Regions from separate parts of the Plantactinospora solaniradicis genome, predicted to be linked through region 3. Evidence: predicted binding sites of a transcription regulator. Region 3 holds the regulator's gene; each other region holds the start of a gene.
The links. Region 3 encodes HrcA, which represses chaperone genes, less so after heat shock. Its sites were predicted from a motif close to GGTTNGCACNCTCNNNNNGAGNGTGCNAACC; they were not measured.
Positions count from the first base shown of each region.

Region 1: groL (chaperonin GroEL) is a predicted target of HrcA. The motif match lies at 2,015-2,045, and genes of this name have one in related genera.
Region 2: groES (co-chaperone GroES) is a predicted target of HrcA. The motif match lies at 2,651-2,681, and genes of this name have one in related genera.
Region 4: groL (chaperonin GroEL) is a predicted target of HrcA. The motif match lies at 2,531-2,561, and genes of this name have one in related genera.

Region 1 is NZ_JBHSPR010000001.1:819,152-823,435, forward strand. Features, by position in the region: gene ACFP2T_RS03790 (hypothetical protein) at 1-77, shown strand, start outside; gene groL (chaperonin GroEL) at 139-1,761, opposite strand; gene ACFP2T_RS03800 (hypothetical protein) at 2,093-3,205, opposite strand; gene ACFP2T_RS03805 (cold-shock protein) at 3,498-3,701, opposite strand; gene ACFP2T_RS03810 (GNAT family N-acetyltransferase) at 4,217-4,284, shown strand, end outside.
Region 2 is NZ_JBHSPR010000020.1:269,401-273,684, reverse strand. Features, by position in the region: gene ACFP2T_RS25570 (THUMP-like domain-containing protein) at 1-958, opposite strand, end outside; gene ACFP2T_RS25565 (MerR family transcriptional regulator) at 1,086-1,460, opposite strand; gene ACFP2T_RS25560 (aldo/keto reductase) at 1,514-2,515, shown strand; gene groES (co-chaperone GroES) at 2,813-3,127, shown strand; gene groL (chaperonin GroEL) at 3,206-4,284, shown strand, end outside.
Region 3 is NZ_JBHSPR010000053.1:184,955-189,238, reverse strand. Features, by position in the region: gene hemW (radical SAM family heme chaperone HemW) at 1-617, shown strand, start outside; gene ACFP2T_RS37385 (DUF4870 domain-containing protein) at 700-1,329, opposite strand; gene hrcA (heat-inducible transcriptional repressor HrcA) at 1,608-2,630, shown strand; gene dnaJ (molecular chaperone DnaJ) at 2,698-3,834, shown strand; gene ACFP2T_RS37370 (16S rRNA (uracil(1498)-N(3))-methyltransferase) at 3,951-4,284, shown strand, end outside.
Region 4 is NZ_JBHSPR010000060.1:410,173-414,456, reverse strand. Features, by position in the region: gene ACFP2T_RS41520 (hypothetical protein) at 1-712, shown strand, start outside; gene groL (chaperonin GroEL) at 862-2,433, opposite strand; gene ACFP2T_RS41510 (hypothetical protein) at 2,646-2,735, shown strand; gene ACFP2T_RS41505 (hypothetical protein) at 2,938-3,114, shown strand; gene ACFP2T_RS41500 (NACHT domain-containing protein) at 3,136-4,284, opposite strand, start outside.

The sequences.
Region 1 (4,284 bases), on a different contig from region 3:
TCGACGCCCCGATACAGATCCGAGAACCGTTCACCACCGCCGAAAAGCGGCGCAACCAGCGACGCATGCCGACGTGACGGCATGAAGAAGGGGCGGACCGCTCGCGCGGCCCGCCCCTTCCAGACGTGACGACTGGACTCAGAAGTCCATGTCCCCGCCGCCCGGCGCAGCCGCCGGGGCCGGGTTCTTCTCCGGCTTGTCCGCCACCACAGCTTCGGTGGTCAGGAACAGGGCCGCGATCGACGACGCGTTCTGCAGCGCCGAACGGGTCACCTTGGCCGGGTCGATGATGCCGGCCTTGAGCAGGTCGACGTACTCACCGTTGGCCGCGTTGAGGCCGTGGCCGGCGTCCAGGTTGCGGACCTTCTCGACCACGACGCCGCCCTCGAGGCCGGCGTTGACGGCGATCTGCCGCAGCGGGGCGTCCAGCGCGATCTTGACGATCTGCGCGCCGGTCGCCTCGTCACCGGTGAGGTCCAGCTTGTCGAAGGCGGTCTTGCCGGCCTGAACCAGCGCGACACCACCACCGGGGACAATGCCCTCCTCGACGGCGGCCTTCGCGTTACGCACCGCGTCCTCGATGCGGTGCTTGCGCTCCTTCAGCTCGACCTCGGTGGCCGCGCCGACCTTGATCACCGCAACACCGCCGGCCAGCTTGGCCAGGCGCTCCTGCAGCTTCTCGCGGTCGTAGTCGGAGTCGCTCTTCTCGATCTCGGCGCGGATCTGGTTGACCCGACCGTTGATCTGGTCGGCGTCGCCGGCACCGTCGACGATGGTGGTCTCGTCCTTGGTCACCACGACCTTGCGGGCGCGGCCCAGCAGGTCGAGGCCGGCGGCGTCGAGCTTGAGGCCGACCTCTTCGCTGATCGGCTGGCCACCGGTGAGGATGGCGATGTCGCCCAGCATGGCCTTGCGGCGGTCACCGAAGCCCGGAGCCTTGACGGCGACGGACTTGAAGGTGCCACGGACCTTGTTGACCACCAGGGTCGCCAGGGCCTCGCCCTCGACGTCCTCGGCGATGATGGCCAGCGGCTTGCCCGACTGCATGACCTTCTCGAGGATCGGCAGCAGGTCCTTGACCGACGCGATCTTGCTGTTCACGATCAGGATGTACGGGTCGTCGAGGACGGCCTCCATCCGGTCGGGGTCGGTCATGAAGTACCCCGAGATGTAACCCTTGTCGAAGCGCATACCCTCGGTCAGCTCCAGCTCGAGCCCGAAGGTGTTGCTCTCCTCGACGGTGATGACGCCTTCCTTGCCGACCTTGTCCATCGCCTCGGCGATGATCTCGCCGACGGTGTTGTCACCGGCGGAGATGGAGGCGGTGGAGGCGATCTGCTCCTTGGTCTCGACGTCCTTCGCGAGCTTGCTCAGCTCCTCAGAAACGCTCGTGACCGCAGCCTCGATGCCCCGCTTCAGGGCCATCGGGTTCGCACCGGCCGCGACGTTGCGCAGGCCTTCGCGGACCAGCGCCTGGGCCAGGACGGTCGCCGTCGTCGTGCCGTCGCCGGCCACGTCGTCGGTCTTCTTCGCGACCTCCTTGACCAGCTCAGCGCCGATCTTCTCGTACGGGTCCTCGAGCTCGATCTCCTTGGCGATGCTCACACCATCGTTGGTGATGGTGGGAGCGCCCCACTTCTTCTCGAGCACGACGTTGCGGCCCTTCGGGCCCAGCGTCACCTTTACGGCGTCGGCGAGGGTGTTCATGCCCCGCTCGAGGCCGCGGCGCGCCTCCTCGTCGAACGCGATCATCTTGGCCATACGGCGTTGTCCTCCTGGACACTCACGGCCGCCCGGGGCCTTGCCGACCCCGAACCTGCCGCCTGATTACGCACCTTCGGACGTCACTACGGCACTCGCGGACGGGGCCTCCCGGGCACCCGAAGGCGCCTGATCGACTCCGTCGCGTTGTGCGACAGTGACGTCCGCCGGCCGGGCCGGACAGCCCGCGACGACCGGCCATGTGCCGCCGGCCTGTCTCCCAAGCCCGCGACCGTGGCCCTACCGCCCCGACCTTTGGCACTCGCAGCGCGCGAGTGCCAATCACTTGTTTAGCACTCTCCCCTGCCGAGTGCAAGCCGCTCGGGAGCCGTCAGAAGAGTTCGGCGGCCAGTCGCGCCGTGTTCACCGGCGCCTCCTGACCCCGCTGCTCGGTGTATGTGAGCAGGATCCCGATAACCTGCGCGAGCTGGAACGGCAGGCCCAGCACGGCGCCGACCAGAGTGATCACGACGTACCCGACGGAGAAGCCCACCGCTTCCCCCGGCGTGGCCCCGATCCCGAGCGCGAGCATGCCGAGGTTCTCCAGGACGGCCACCACGAGGGTGCCGCCGACCACCACACCCACGACGATCGCGACCCGGCCGAGGACCATGCCGAACCGGGCATGGACCATCTGGAACGAACGCCCGATGGGATTACGCCGCTCGAAGAGGTAGATCGGACCGACGAGGCTCAGCGCCAGCCCGAGGTAGAGACCGGGCAGGAAGCAGGCACAGACGCCGGCCGTGATGATCAATCCCGAGACCAGGTACCAGCCCCAGAGCCCCAGCGCCCGGCGCAGCCCGTACCGGAAGGCGGGGCCGAGGGACGCCGGCTCGCCGGAGGCGTGCCGGATGATCACCCACGCGGCGGCCGCCCAGCCCAGGCTCTGCACCAGGCCGGCGACCAGGGCGACGGCGAGGACGACCCCGAGGAGGACGAGGAACTCTCCCACGAACGCTCCGAGCGCTCCCGGCGCCGGCTCGCCGGTTGGCCCCACGACCGGCGGCTCCGGCTGGAAGGGCACCATCAGCAGGGTCATGACCGCCAGCGGCAACACCTGGGTGATCAGCACGATCGACAACAGCTGTTGCCAACTCCGCCGTGCCACCGTCCAGCACCGTTCCCACCATCCGCCGATCCCCGCACCCGGCGGCGGAACGAGCGGGTCGCCCGGATCCGGGTAACCCGGCGGAGGCCAGTAGCCGGGGCCAACCGCCGCCACCGGGCCCGGGTAGGTGGGCTGACCGGGATAGGCGGGCTGGCCCGGATAGGTGGGCTGGCCCGGATAGGTGGGCTGGCCCGGATAGGCGGGCTGATCCGGGTGGACGAGTTGCCCCGGGTAGACCGGCTGGCCGGGGTACCCGGGCTGCCCTGGGTAGACCGGCAGACTCTGATAGGCGGGCTGGGCCGGGTGGTCCGGAACGGGTGGCTCACCCGGCACGGTCGGGTCACCGGATTGGACCGGAGGATTCGGCTCGGTCGGTTCCGGTTGCTCGCCGGGGCGACCCCCTGAACCGGCATCGGACCCGGGGTGGCCAGGTGGCGTTGACTCGACCACGAACTCTCCTCAGGCAGGAGCGGGAAGGGGACAGCTCCCGATCTTGCAGCCCGGTGGGACGACGAGGACAGCCGCCGATCGGTCGAGGACTGCACTCTCGGCACACCAGGAGAGGACCCGGTCGAGCGGGAGTAACGAACTCCAAGCCCGTGTCGGGCCGGTGAGACGCCGACGATCAGGCGATGAGGCGAACCTTTTCCGCCTGCGGGCCCTTCTGACCCTGAGCGATCTCGAACTCGACGCGCTGACCGTCGTCAAGCGCCTTGTAGCCGTCCATCTCGATCGCGGAGAAGTGGACGAAGACGTCCTGTCCACCATCGACCGCGATGAAGCCGTAGCCCTTTTCGCTGTTGAACCACTTCACGGTGCCCTGCGCCACGGTGCACTTCCTTACTCCGGTCGCGCCGGAGCTGACAGAGCCCCGGCGTCGACGTACGCCTGCCGGGGCCGCCGACCCGTTTTCACCGCACCGCCAAGCGATTGAGGGATCGAACGAATCAAGCGGCCGAACCCGCACGGTACACCAAGGCCGGGCGGCTGCGCACTAGGCTAAAACGGTCATGAGGCCGACAACCGGGCGCCCGATTCCGCGCCGGCTCCTATTGGCGACCGTCGCTGCGCAGCCCACCGACGGCCGATCGGAACCGGAATAGGCCCGGTTACCCGGCGGAACGGGTCGGCGTACGGCGTGCGACCATGGCGAACGTGCCGGCACCTATCCCGCAGACCGCCGCCAATCCCGCGTTCGGTCGGCCCCCCGGCCCGTCTCGGGCGAACCCACCGAGCCCGACGGCACCGGACCCGACATCGCCGAATCCGGCCGACGGAGCCGACGGAGCCGACGGAGCCGACGGATCGAATGGATCGAATGGATCGGTTCCCGACCTCCCCTCGATCCGCCGGGTACGAGCCACCGACGCCGCCCGGGTCCGGGCCATCCGGCTGGAGATGCTCGCCGACTC
Region 2 (4,284 bases), on a different contig from region 3:
GGGCGGAGTCGGCGTAGACGTAGGCGATGTCGGGGTCGGCGAGGGTGCCGTCGACCGTCTCGGCGAACTCGGCGACCAGGTGGGACCGGACCACGGCGCCGTCCGGGTCGTACAGGTAACGCCGGACGGGGCCGACCGGAGCGCGTACGGCGCCGGTGCCGGTCAGTTCGTGCGTCGCCGCCCCGGTCAGCAGGGTGGCCCGGCGCGGCGCGGCGCCGAGCGGACCGCACCAGACGGTCGCCTCGACCAGGTCGCCGCCGACGCTCACCCACTCGCCCTCGGCGCCCGGCGGCAGCAGCGCGTGGTCGATCCCGGGGGCGACCTTGAACACCGTCCGGGGGATCCGGTCGGCGAGGCCGAGCAGGAAGTCCCAGGGCGGGGAGTAGGCGGCCGGGTCGAACACCCGGCGACCGGTGCCGGCCCGCCGCCGCGCCGGATCGCAGAACACGGCGTCGACCGGTCCACCGTCGACGTCGGTGACATCGAACCGGGTGGCGTCGCCGCGACTCACCGTGAACCGGTCGGCCACGCCCGTCGCCCCGGCGTTCGCGGCGGCCATCGCCGCGGTGACCGGGTCGGCCTCCACGCCGTACACCCGGATGCCGGCGCGGGCGGCGGCGATCGCGTCCGCGCCGAGGCCGCAACCGAGATCGGCCAGCGTCCGCACCCCGGCCGCGCGCAACCGGACGGCGCGGCGGTCCGCGACCACGGACCGGGTGGCCTGCTCCAGCCCGGCCCGGGTGAAGAACATCCCGGCGGCGTCCGGGCCGAACTTGGCCACCGCGCGACGCCGCAGTTCGGTCTGGGTGAGCGCGGCGGCGGCCAGCCCGGCGGGTACCCCGGCCGAACGCAGCGCGGCGGCCGCGGCCAGCGGGTCGCCGCCGGCCACCGCGCCGGCCGCGGTCAGCGCGGTCATCCCCGCCGGGGTACGCAGCGCGGCGAGCTGGTCGGAGTCCACCGCTGCATTGTGCCCAGCGGGACCCCCGGCAGGCGTGTCGGGATGGCACTCTCCCTGACGGAGCGCCGGTCGCCGGCATCACCTGCGGTCAGCGCTTCCGATCATGCCGCGGCCCAGTTCGCACCGCTCACCGCGACTGAGCGCCGGTCCGTTCGGCGTAGTAGCGGATCTTGTCTTCAAGGTGGGCGTACTGCCTGCCCAGGAGCCGCATCTGTTCCTCGACCCGGACGGCGTGTTGCCGCAGGAGCGCGAGGCGTTCGGGTTCGCTGTCGGCACCAGCACGACAGAGTTCCGCGTAGGTCGCCATCTGGGCTATCGGCATGCCGGTATCACGCAGACAGCGCAGGACGCCGAGCCAACCGAGATCATCGTCGGTGAAGACACGTTGGCCGCCGCTGGTGCGCTCGATGTCGGCAAGCAGACCGATTTTTTCGTAGTAGCGCAGGGTGTCCAGGCTGAAGCCACTGCGCCGGGCCGTCTCCGCCGGCGTATAGACGCTCATTGACGAAAGATACCCTTGACCTGGAGTGCACTCCAGTTCCTAACGTCGAGGTCGTGCAGACGATCGAATTGGGCAGGACCGGCGTCCAGGTGAGCCACCTGGCGCTCGGAGCCATGCAGATGGGCAACGCGACCGACGAGAAGGACTCGATCCGGATCCTGGACCGCTACCGCGAGGTGGGCGGCTCCTTCATCGACACCGCGGACTGCTACGAGTGGTGGGCCGTACCCGGCAGCCGGGGTGGGCACAGCGAAGAACTGCTCGGCCGCTGGCTGACCGGCAAACGCGACGAGATCTTTCTGGCCACCAAGGGCAGCGCGGTGCCGAAGTTCGACCCGGCGCTCTGGGCCGACGATGGCACCGCGAACTGGCAGCTGGCCCGCAGGACCTTCGCCGGTGCGGGTGCCGACACTCTGCGGCACGCGCTGGACGGCAGTCTGAAGCGGCTCGGCACCGATCACATCGACCTGTACTACGTCCACGTCGATGACCGGGCCACGCCGCTGGCGGAGACCCTCGAGGCCCTGGCCGGGTTCGTGCGGGCCGGCAAGGTGCGGTTCATCGGCTGGTCGAACGTCCGGACGTGGCGGCTGGAGCGGATACGCGGGCTCTGCGAACGCAACGGCTGGCCGCTGCCGGTGGCAATCCAGCAGCAGCACTCCTACCTGCGGCCGAAGCCGTCCGCGAACAGCATGTCGATCGTGGGCCACGAGCAGCTGGACTACCTACGGGAACACGAGGACCAGACGCTGGTGGCGTACTCGCCGATCCTCAAGGGCATCTACGACGACGAACGTAAGCGCAACGGGCACTGGGCGATGGAGTCGTACGCCGGGACCGACTCGGACGTGCGCCTCGCCGCTGTGGCCGAGGTGGCCGACGAGGTGGGCGTCACGCCGAACCAGCTGGTGCTGGCCTGGCTGATGCATCAGACGCCGCGGACGGTCCCGCTGATCGGTCCGCGCACCCTGAAGCAGTTCGAGGACTCGCTGCCGGCCCTTGACGTGAAGCTCTCGCAGGAGCAGCTCGACCGCCTGGATGCGGCCGGAGCGTGAGCGGTCGACCGGCTGGTGAGCACGAGTCCAACTTTCGGGGCTCCGCGGGCCGGGTTGACCTGGAGATCTTGTGAACACGCCGGTAGGAGGGTTGGCACTCTCCTTGACGGAGTGCTAGCCGTCGGCATAACCTGCGGTTAGCACTCTCAGACCGAGGGTGCCAGCTTTCGGGCTCATGTCCGGGAGCTGAACGCCAGGCGGACCGGCACCCGCGACGACGGCCCCGCCCGGTGGCATGTGGCAGATTGACGCTGGCCGGCTCGCCGGCCGGTAACGAAACCAGTACCCCAGGAGGGTATGCCCGTGACTACCGCGACCAAGGTTGCGATCAAGCCGCTCGAGGACCGGATCCTGGTCCAGGCGAATGAGGCTGAGACGACCACGGCGTCGGGCATCGTGATTCCCGACACCGCCAAGGAGAAGCCGCAGGAGGGCACTGTCCTCGCTGTCGGCCCCGGCCGTTTCGACGACGACGGCAACCGGATCCCGGTTGACGTGAAGGTCGGCGACACGGTCCTCTACTCGAAGTACGGCGGCACCGAGGTCAAGTACGCCGGCGAGGAGTACCTGGTGCTCTCCGCCCGCGACGTCCTCGCTGTCATCGAGAAGTGATCTGACTGATTCAGTGACGCTGCCCCGGACCGGCCCTGCCGGGCCGGGGCAGCGCTGCGTGAAGGGACCCTGTAACAGATGGCGAAGATTCTGAGTTTCTCGGATGACGCCCGGCACCTGCTGGAGCACGGTGTCAACACGCTCGCGGACACGGTCAAGGTCACTCTCGGCCCACGCGGGCGCAACGTCGTCCTGGACAAGAAGTTCGGTGCACCGACGATCACCAACGATGGTGTGACCATCGCCAAGGAGATCGAACTCACCAACCCGTACGAGAACCTTGGCGCGCAGTTGGTCAAGGAGGTGGCGACGAAGACCAACGACGTCGCCGGCGACGGGACCACCACCGCCACCGTGCTCGCCCAGGCGATGGTCCGGGAAGGTCTGCGCAACGTCGCGGCCGGTGCCGGTCCGGCCGGGCTCAAGCGGGGCATCGACGCGGCCGCCGAGAAGATCTCCGCGGCGCTGCTGGAGAAGGCCGTCGAGGTGGGCAGCCGCGAGTCGGTCGCACACGTCGCGACGATCTCCGCGCAGGACGCCACCATCGGTGACCTGATCGCCGAGGCGATGGAGCGGGTCGGCCGCGACGGTGTGATCACCGTCGAGGAGGGCTCGACCCTGGCCACCGAGCTGGAGGTCACCGAGGGCCTTCAGTTCGACAAGGGCTTCATCTCGCCGAACTTCGTCACGGACACCGAGGCGCAGGAGGCGGTGCTCGACGACCCGTACATCCTGATCACCACCCAGAAGATCTCCTCGATCGAGGAGCTGCTGCCGCTGCTGGAGAAGGTTCTCCAGACGGGGAAGTCGCTGCTGATCATCGCCGAGGACGTGGAGGGGCAGGCGCTCTCCACCCTGGTGGTCAACTCGATCCGCAAGACCGTCAAGGTCTGCGCGGTGAAGGCGCCCGGCTTCGGCGACCGCCGCAAGGCGATGCTCCAGGACATGGCGATCATCACCGGCGGCGAGGTCGTCGCTCCGGAGCTCGGCTACAAGCTCGACTCGGTCGGCCTGGAGGTGCTGGGCAGCGCCCGGCGCGTGGTGGTCGACAAGGACAACACGACCGTCATCGACGGCCGGGGCCGGGACAACGAGGTCACGGAGCGGGTCACCCAGATCCGCAAGGAGATCGAGGCGTCGGACTCGGACTGGGACCG
Region 3 (4,284 bases):
ACGACTTCGCGGCGTCGCTGGCGGCGGTGATCGACGCCGGGGTCGACCACGTCAGCGCGTACGCCCTGATCGTGGAGGACGGCACCCGGTTGGCGGCCCGGATGCGGCGGGGCGAGCTGCCGTACCCGGACGACGACGTCGCGGCGGACCGCTACCTGGCCGCGGAGCAGGCGCTGTCCGGCGCGGGTTTCTCCTGGTACGAGGTGTCCAACTGGGCCCGGACGCCGGCCGCGCGGTGCCGGCACAACCTGCTCTACTGGGCTGGCGGGGACTGGTGGGGCCTCGGTCCGGGCGCGCACAGCCACGTCGGTGGGGTCCGCTGGTGGAACGTCAAGCATCCGGCGACGTACGCGGCCCGGCTCGCGGCGGGGACGTCCCCCGGCCAGGCCCGGGAGCTGCTGTCGGCGGCGGACCGCCGGGTCGAGGACGTGATGCTGCGGCTGCGGTTGGCCTCCGGCCTGCCGTTGGCGGCCCTGGACGACGCGGGTCGGGCGGGTGCGGCCGGTGCCCGCGACGCCGGCCTGCTGGCCGGGACGGAGTACGACTCGGGCCGCGCCGTCCTCACCCTGCGGGGGCGACTGCTCGCCGACGCCGTCGTCCGGGACCTGCTGCCCTGACTGCCCCCGCCCCCTTGAAGTCGGCGGTGGCCCGTGCCGGAGCCGGCACGGGCCACTTCGAGGTTCGTACGGGTGCGCGGGGTTACTTGACCATGCGGATCGTCATCGGATAGTGGTACAGCACACCCTCGTTGGCCTTCATGCCGGCCATGATCGAGAAGATGAGCACCACGAGCCAGGTGATCAACGGCAGGAAGAACAGGATCCCGAGCGAGCACATCGCGATGATGACCGCGACGATCGAGGCGATGCCCCAGGTGATCTGGAAGTTGAGCGCCTCGACGGCGTGCGCCCGGACGGTCGGCGACTCGTTCCCCTTCGCCAGCATCGCGACCAGCGGGGCGATGAAGCCCACGACGATCCCGCCGAAGTGGGCGATCAGGGCCCAGGTCTTCTCGTCGTTGGTGGCGTAGCCGGCCGGGGCGCCGTACTGGCCGCCCGGTGGCGGGTAACCACCCTGTGGATAGCCACCCTGGGGGTAACCGCCCGGCGGGGGATAGCCACCCTGGGGGTAGCCGCCCTGCGGGGGATAGCCGCCCTGCGGCGGGTACGCGCCGCCGCCCGAGGTCGGCGGGGGGTACGCGCCGCCGCCGGAGGTCGGCGGGGGATATGCGCCGCCGCCGGAGGTCGGCGGGGGAGCGCCCGGCGAGTACGGGTCGTGTGGCGGACCACCCGGGCCGTAGTCTCCGGGAGGGCGAGGTGGTTCAGTCATGGGGGTCACGGTAGGTGCCCGGATCAAGTGACGCCAGCCACGCTCACGGTCGGATCTGGACAATAGCCGACCGTACCTGTTAGGTCTGCCGGGGTAGGGTGTCCGGGCAAGCCTGTTGTCCGGGCTCAGGCAGCCCTTCCAAACGATCATCGCGTCCGGTGCACCTTGGTCGTAGACTGGCACTCGCTACAGTCGAGTGCCAGGGAAACCGTGGCCCGACCGTCGTGGCCGCCCCGGTCGTATCGGTGCCGGGGCCGGGACGTCGCAGGGAGGTGAGGATGGGTCTCGACGACCGCAAGCTCGACGTGCTGCGCGCGATCGTGGAGGACTACGTCGCCACCCAGGAGCCGGTCGGCAGCAAGGCGCTGGTCGAGCGCCACCAGCTCGGGGTCTCCCCGGCCACCGTCCGCAACGACATGGCCGTGCTGGAGGAGGAGGGCTACATCCGGCAGCCGCACACCAGTGCCGGCCGGGTGCCCACCGACCGTGGCTACCGGCTCTTCGTGGACCGGCTCTCCCGGGTCAAGCCGCTCACGCCGGCCGAGCGCCGGGCGATCGAGCGCTTCATGATCGGCGCGGTCGACCTCGACGACGTGGTGCACCGTACGGTCCGGCTGCTCGCCCAGCTGACCCGGCAGGTGGCCGTCGTGCAGTACCCGAGCCTGGCCCGATCCTCGGTGCGGCACCTCGAACTCGTGCCGATCTCCACGACCCGGCTGATGCTGGTCATGATCGCCGACACCGGCCGGGTGGAGCAGCGCCTGGTCGAACTGCCCGCGCCGATCACCGCCGACGACGTGACGGACCTGCGCCGGCTGGTGAACGAGCGGCTCGGCGGCCAGAAGCTGGCCGAGACCCCGCCGCTGGTCCAGGCGCTGATCGACGAGGTGGCGCCGGGCCTGTGTCCGGCGATGACCACCCTCGCCACCGTGCTGATGGAGACGCTGGTCGAGCGGCACGAGGAGCGGATCGCCCTGGCCGGCACCGCCAACCTGGCCCGAGGGGGACTGCTCGACTTCCAGGGTTCGCTGCGACCGATCCTCGAAGCGCTGGAGGAGGAGGTCATCCTGCTCAAGCTGATCGGTGAGGTCGAACCGAACACACTCCAGGTCCGGATCGGCGACGAGAACGAGATAGACAATCTCCGGGCCACCTCGGTGGTCAGCACCGGATACGGTCCGGGGACGACCATCGTCGGGGGTCTCGGCGTGTTGGGTCCGACCCGGATGGACTACCCAGGCACCATCGCCACGGTGCGGGCCGTGGCACGCTACGTCGGCGACGTGCTGGCGCAGAACTGACCACCAAACCCACCCTGAGACGACCGGCGGACGGTAACGCGAGACAGACATGAGGACACGGAACGCAGTGGCCAAGGACTACTACGGGATTCTCGGCGTCAGCCGGGACGCCTCCGACGACGAGATCAAGCGTGCCTACCGGAAGTTGGCGCGGCAGTACCACCCGGACGTGAATCCGGATCCGGAGGCACACGAGAAGTTCAAGGACATCAACGCCGCGTACGAGGTCCTCTCCGACGACCAGAAGCGGCAGATTGTCGATCTTGGTGGGGACCCGCTCGCTCCGGGCGGCGGCCCCGGCGCGGGCCCGGGTGGTGCCGGGGGGCCGTTCGTGGGCTTCCAGGACATCATGGACGCGTTCTTCGGTGCCGCCGGTGGCGCCCGGGGACCACGGCCGCGTACCCGGCCCGGTGCCGACGCCATCCTGCGGCTCGAACTGGACCTGCCGGAGACGGCGTTCGGGGTCGAGGCGCCGATCGCGGTGGACACCGCCGTGCTCTGCACCACCTGCTCCGGAGCCGGTACGGCGGCGGGCACCCACCTCGCCACCTGCGAGGCGTGCGGCGGGCGGGGCGAGGTGCAGTCGGTGCAGCGCACCTTCCTCGGCCAGGTCGTCTCGTCCCGGCCGTGCACCGTCTGCCAGGGCTACGGCACGGTCATCCCGCACCCCTGCCCCACCTGTGCCGGCGACGGCCGGGTGCGGACCCGGCGTTCGCTCACCGTCAAGATCCCGGCCGGGGTCGAGGACGGCATGCGGATCCGGCTGGCCCAGCAGGGTGAGGTCGGCCCCGGTGGCGGTACCGCCGGCGACCTGTACGTGGAGATCCACGAGCGACCGCACGACGTCTACTCCCGCAAGGGCGACGACCTGCACTGCCGGGTGACCGTTCCGATGACCGCGGCGGCGTTGGGCACCCGGCTGACCATCAAGACCCTGGACAGCGACGAGCCGGTCGACGTCAAGCCGGGGACCCAGCCGGGCTCGACGCTGCGGCTGCGGGCCCGTGGCGTTCCGCACCTGCGTGGCACCGGCCGGGGCGACCTCTACGTCCACCTCGACGTCCGGACGCCCACCAAGCTCGACGCCGACCAGGAGCGGATGCTGCGGGAGTTCGCCAAGACCCGGGGCGAGGAGGTCGCCGAGCTGAGCAAGCAGGGCGGCTTCTTCTCCCGGATGCGCGACGCCTTCAACGGCCACGCCTGAGCACAGCCGGTGGACGGCCCGCCGACCGCGACCGGACAACCGGTCCGGCCGGCGGGCCGCTCCGGTGTCGGGCCACTTCCCGGCCACGGAACTCCCGGTGAGCTAACCTGCTCGCCGTGAGTGCGCCGTTGTTCCTGGTCGAGTCGCTACCGTCCGATGACGTCGTCACCCTCGACGGCCCGGAAGGGCACCACGCCGCGACCGTACAACGACTGCGTACCGGTGAGGAGCTGCTGCTCGCCGACGGGCGCGGCGGCACGGCCAGCGCCGTCGTCACCGCCGTCGGCCGGGGCACCCTGACGGCCACCGTCACCGCCCGGCGGTACGTCGCTCCGCCCGACCCGAGGCTCGTCGTCGCACAGGGCATCGCCAAGGGCGATCGGGCCGAGTTGGCCGTACAGGCGATGACCGAGGTCGGAGCGGACGAGATCGTGCCCTGGGCGGCCGAGC
Region 4 (4,284 bases), on a different contig from region 3:
CGACCAACTCCGGGTCGCCGTGGCCGCCGCCCAACGCGGCGCCACGAACCAGTGGGCGCACCGGCGCCGCAGCTACACCGAGGCCGACCCGGTCACCATCACGCCCGGTCGGCACAGCACCGTGGACGAGCGGCTGTTCCCGTCCGGCGTCGTCACCGGACGGTTCACCCGGGACGGCGCACCGGTGCCAAACGTCGTCGTCTACGCCACCTCCCAGGCCAGCACCGCGGAGTCGGTCTCCAACTGGACCGACGCCGACGGCGTCTTCCGGCTGCGGCCCTACCCGGGCTCGTACAGGCTCAGGTTCGTCGTACCGGCCGGCACCGGGCTGGACCAGTGGCTCGGCGGGGCCGAGTCGGAGAGCGCGACCCGACCGGTGCAGGTCGGTGTCGGCTCCGAGGTGGTCCTGCACGAACAACAGCTGTCTACCGGGCTGGTCAGCGGGCGGCTCACCGACGCCACGGGTCAGCCTTCGGTCCGCAGTGCCGTGATCGTCTACGACACCTCGCGGGGTCGGCAGTTCCAGGCGACCACCGCCGACGACGGCACCTGGTTCAAGACCGTCTGGCCCGGCACGTACTCGGTGCGGTACGAGACCGGCACCCAGGTGCAGTGGGCGACCGGCAAGCAGTCGCCGGAGACGGCGGATCCGGTCGTGGTGGCCGCCGACACCAGGACGGTCGTCGACGACGTCCTGCTCCTGTCGGATTGACGTCGGCGACTACGTAAACCCGGTATCGCCGTCACCCGACGGCGGTAACAGGCGGCGTCGGACGTCGAGGCGCTGCCGGACGACTTCTGGGTGTGTTGACCCGCGTTCCGAGCGCCGGGATCGAGGAGTTCGATCCCGGCGCCGGACGGTTACGGCTTGTCGGCGATGAGTACCTCGGTGGTCAGGAACAGCGCGGCGATCGAGGCGGCGTTCTGCAACGCCGAACGAGTCACCTTGGCCGGTTCGACGATGCCGGCCTTGATCATGTCGACGTACTCGCCCGTGGCGGCATCGAGGCCGTGGCCGGGAGGGAGTGAGCTGACCTTCTCCGCCACCACGGCGCCCTCGAGACCGGCGTTGTCGGCGATCTGCTTGAGCGGCGCGGTCAGCGCGAGTCGCACGATGTTCGCACCGGTGGCCTCGTCATCGGCGAGGTCGAGCTTGTCGAAGGCCGTGACGGCGGCGTTGGCCAGTGCCACGCCACCCCCGGGCAGGAGGCCCTCTTCGATGGCGGCCCGGGCGTTGCGGACGGCGTCCTCGATCCGGTGCTTGCGCTCCTTGAGTTCCACCTCGGTCGCCGCGCCGACCTTGATCACCGCGATGCCACCGGCCAGCTTGGCCAGCCGCTCCTGGAGCTTCTCCCGGTCGTAGTCGGAGTCGCTCCGGTCGATCTCGGTACGGAGTTGGGCGACCCGGCCGGCGATCTGCTCCGCGCCACCGGCACCGTCGACGATGGTCGTCTCGTCCTTGGTGGCGACCACCCGACGGGCCCGGCCGAGCATGTCGAGGGTGACGTTCTCCAGCGTGAGGCCCACCGCGGCGCTGACCACCTGGGCGTCGGTGAGGACGGCGAGGTCGGCCAGCATGGCCGTACGGCGGTCGCCGAAGCCGGGTGCCTTGACGGCCAGCGAGGTGAACGTGCCACGGACCTTGTTGACGATCAGGGTGGCGAGGGCCTCGGCCTCGATGTCCTCGGCGATGATGACCAGCGGCTTGCCGGCCTCGATGACCTTCTCCAGGATCGGGAGCAGGTCGGTCAGGTTCGAGATCCTGTTCTCGACGAGCAGGATGTACGGGTCGTCGAGAACCGCTTCCAGCCGTTCGGTGTCGGTGGCGAAGTAGGGCGAGATGTAGCCCTTGTCGAACCGCATCCCCTCGGTGAGCTCAAGTTCCAGACCGAAGGTGTTGCTCTCCTCGACGGTGACGACACCTTCCTTGCCGACCTTGTCCATCGCCTCCGCGATGAGTTCACCGACGCCGGAGTCGGCGGCGGAGATGGACGCCGTGGCCGCGATCTGCTCCCTGGTCTCGACATCCTGGGCCTGGTTGCGCAGCGCCTCGGTCACTGCGGCCACGGCCTGCTCGATGCCGCGCTTGAGCGCGATCGGGTTCGCCCCGGCGGCGACGTTGCGCAGCCCCTGGTGTACCAGGGCCTGGGCCAGGACCGTGGCCGTGGTGGTGCCGTCGCCGGCCACGTCGTCGGTCTTCTTGGCGACTTCCTTGACCAGTTCGGCGCCGAGCTTCTCGTACGGGTCGTCGAGTTCGATCTCCTTGGCGATGCTGACACCGTCGTTGGTGATCGTGGGCACGCCCCACTTGCTGTCCAGCACGACGTTGCGGCCCTTCGGGCCGAGCGTCACCTTCACCGTGTCGGCGAGGACGTTCATGCCACGTTCGAGCCCGCGACGGGCGTCTTCCCCGAATACGATCAATTTGGCCATCTGCGTCGTCCTCTACTCGTCGTGCCGGAGTCCGGCACTGGTCGGACCGACCTGCGATGACGTACGCGTACGCCCCACCAGAGGGCTCATCCCATTCGGCTGGCACTCGCGAGTGGCGAGTGCTAACTACGGTGTAGCACCCGCCGCCGGAGAGTGCAAGAACACGAAGATCATCTTCCGTCCCGGCCCAGGACAGGACGACCGCCAGCAACGTGTCCCACAACGGCACACTCGGCGCGGGCGCCAGCACGAGCTTCGGCTTCCTCGGGGCCTGGAACGGCACCAACAGCTCCCCACCCTGACCTGTACCGCATCCTGACGACCCGAACCGGATCCGGGCTCGGCCCGCCACACGAGTCGATCATCTGGTGGCGGCGCCCCATATCCTGAAAGGAGGCCGTCGGGGAGATCGGAGGCCACCGTGCCGTCCGACTCGGTCTGCAGCTACTGCAAGGCGGAGGCGGGCCCACCCGACCAGTGGCGGTACGTGACGCTCTGGCGTGAGTGGCCGCACGACCGGCAGCGGATCCCGATCCCGCGCTGCGCGCGCTGGCGGTGTTGTGGCCGCTCTTCCTGGCCGGACGGGGAACCTGGCGCCACGTCTACATCGTGCGGCACTCGAACGCGGCGGACCTGCTGCGCGACGGATGGCGGTGGTCCGAGCAGCCGAGGCACGAGTGACGGGTGATGGCACGCGAGCCCTCACTCGATGGCGGGGACAGCGCTGGGCGGTGAGAGCAGCGGCCCTTGCCAGCCTTCTCGCGGCTCGTCCTCGTCGCGCCGGGGCGGCGGCAGGGCACCATCCGACCACATCGCCGCGCTGCGGTCGACCGCCAGCAGGAACCGGTCCGGGGTGTTGACGATCCCGACCAGTTCCCGGGCGACGGCCGCCGCCAGACCACCCAGCATCGGATCCCTGATCCGGGAACGGCAGACGAGCAGCCCGATCTCGACCCATTCACGGCTGGTCAACCGGACCTTCCGCCATCGCGTGCCACGCCCGGCCTGCCGCGCCGCCTCCCCCAGCCGCCGGTACTGCTCCGCCAACTCGTCCCCCGTCCCGGCCAGCACCTGGACCGACCACCACCAGGATTCGGCCAGTCGGGCGATGTCCACCGGACGCGGGGAGATCTCGGCCAGCAGCAGCTCGTTCTGACCGGTGGCCACCGCGACGTCGACCGCCCCGTCGTCGAGCGCGATGCGGGTCAGCAGCGCCGCGGCGACCGGGATCGCATGCGGCAGGTCCTCGCCGTACTCCCTGGCCGGCATCTCGTCGAGTTGGGCCCGCGCGCCGGCAAGGTCACCGAGTACGTAGTGCAGGGTGGCCCGGAACTCCCGCGAGGCCAGCTCGGGCCTGCCCGCGGCGTCCTCCGCCTCGATCAGCTCGTCACAGGCCGCCAGCAACCGGTCCGGCGCGGCGCCCTGCCGTACCAGCTCCGAGATCTTCCGACGCTTGGCCGTCACCGCCGGGGCGTTCGGGACCTCCGGTGCCGGATACAGCGCCTGGACGGCCAGCAGGCGCTGCTCGGTGCGCCACCAGCGGCCGGCGGCGCAGCCGACGAAGACGCTCTTCCGGAGCGCCTCCGCGAGAAGTTCGTCCGAGCCGGCCCGTCCCGCCCGCTCGGCGAGCAGGCTCCCGAACTCGGCCAGGGCCTCTTCCCAGTAGCCGACCATGGCCAGGTTGGTCGCGAACTCCTCCCGGTAGCGGGCCGCCCGTGGCCGCCCGCCGAGGACCGCCAACAGGTTCTGCAGCCGGTCATGACGGAACCGGTACGTCCCACCGAACTCACGCACCAGGCCCACGGATTCGACAGCGGCCAGGAACTCCAGCAACCGGTACGGCAGCCGACC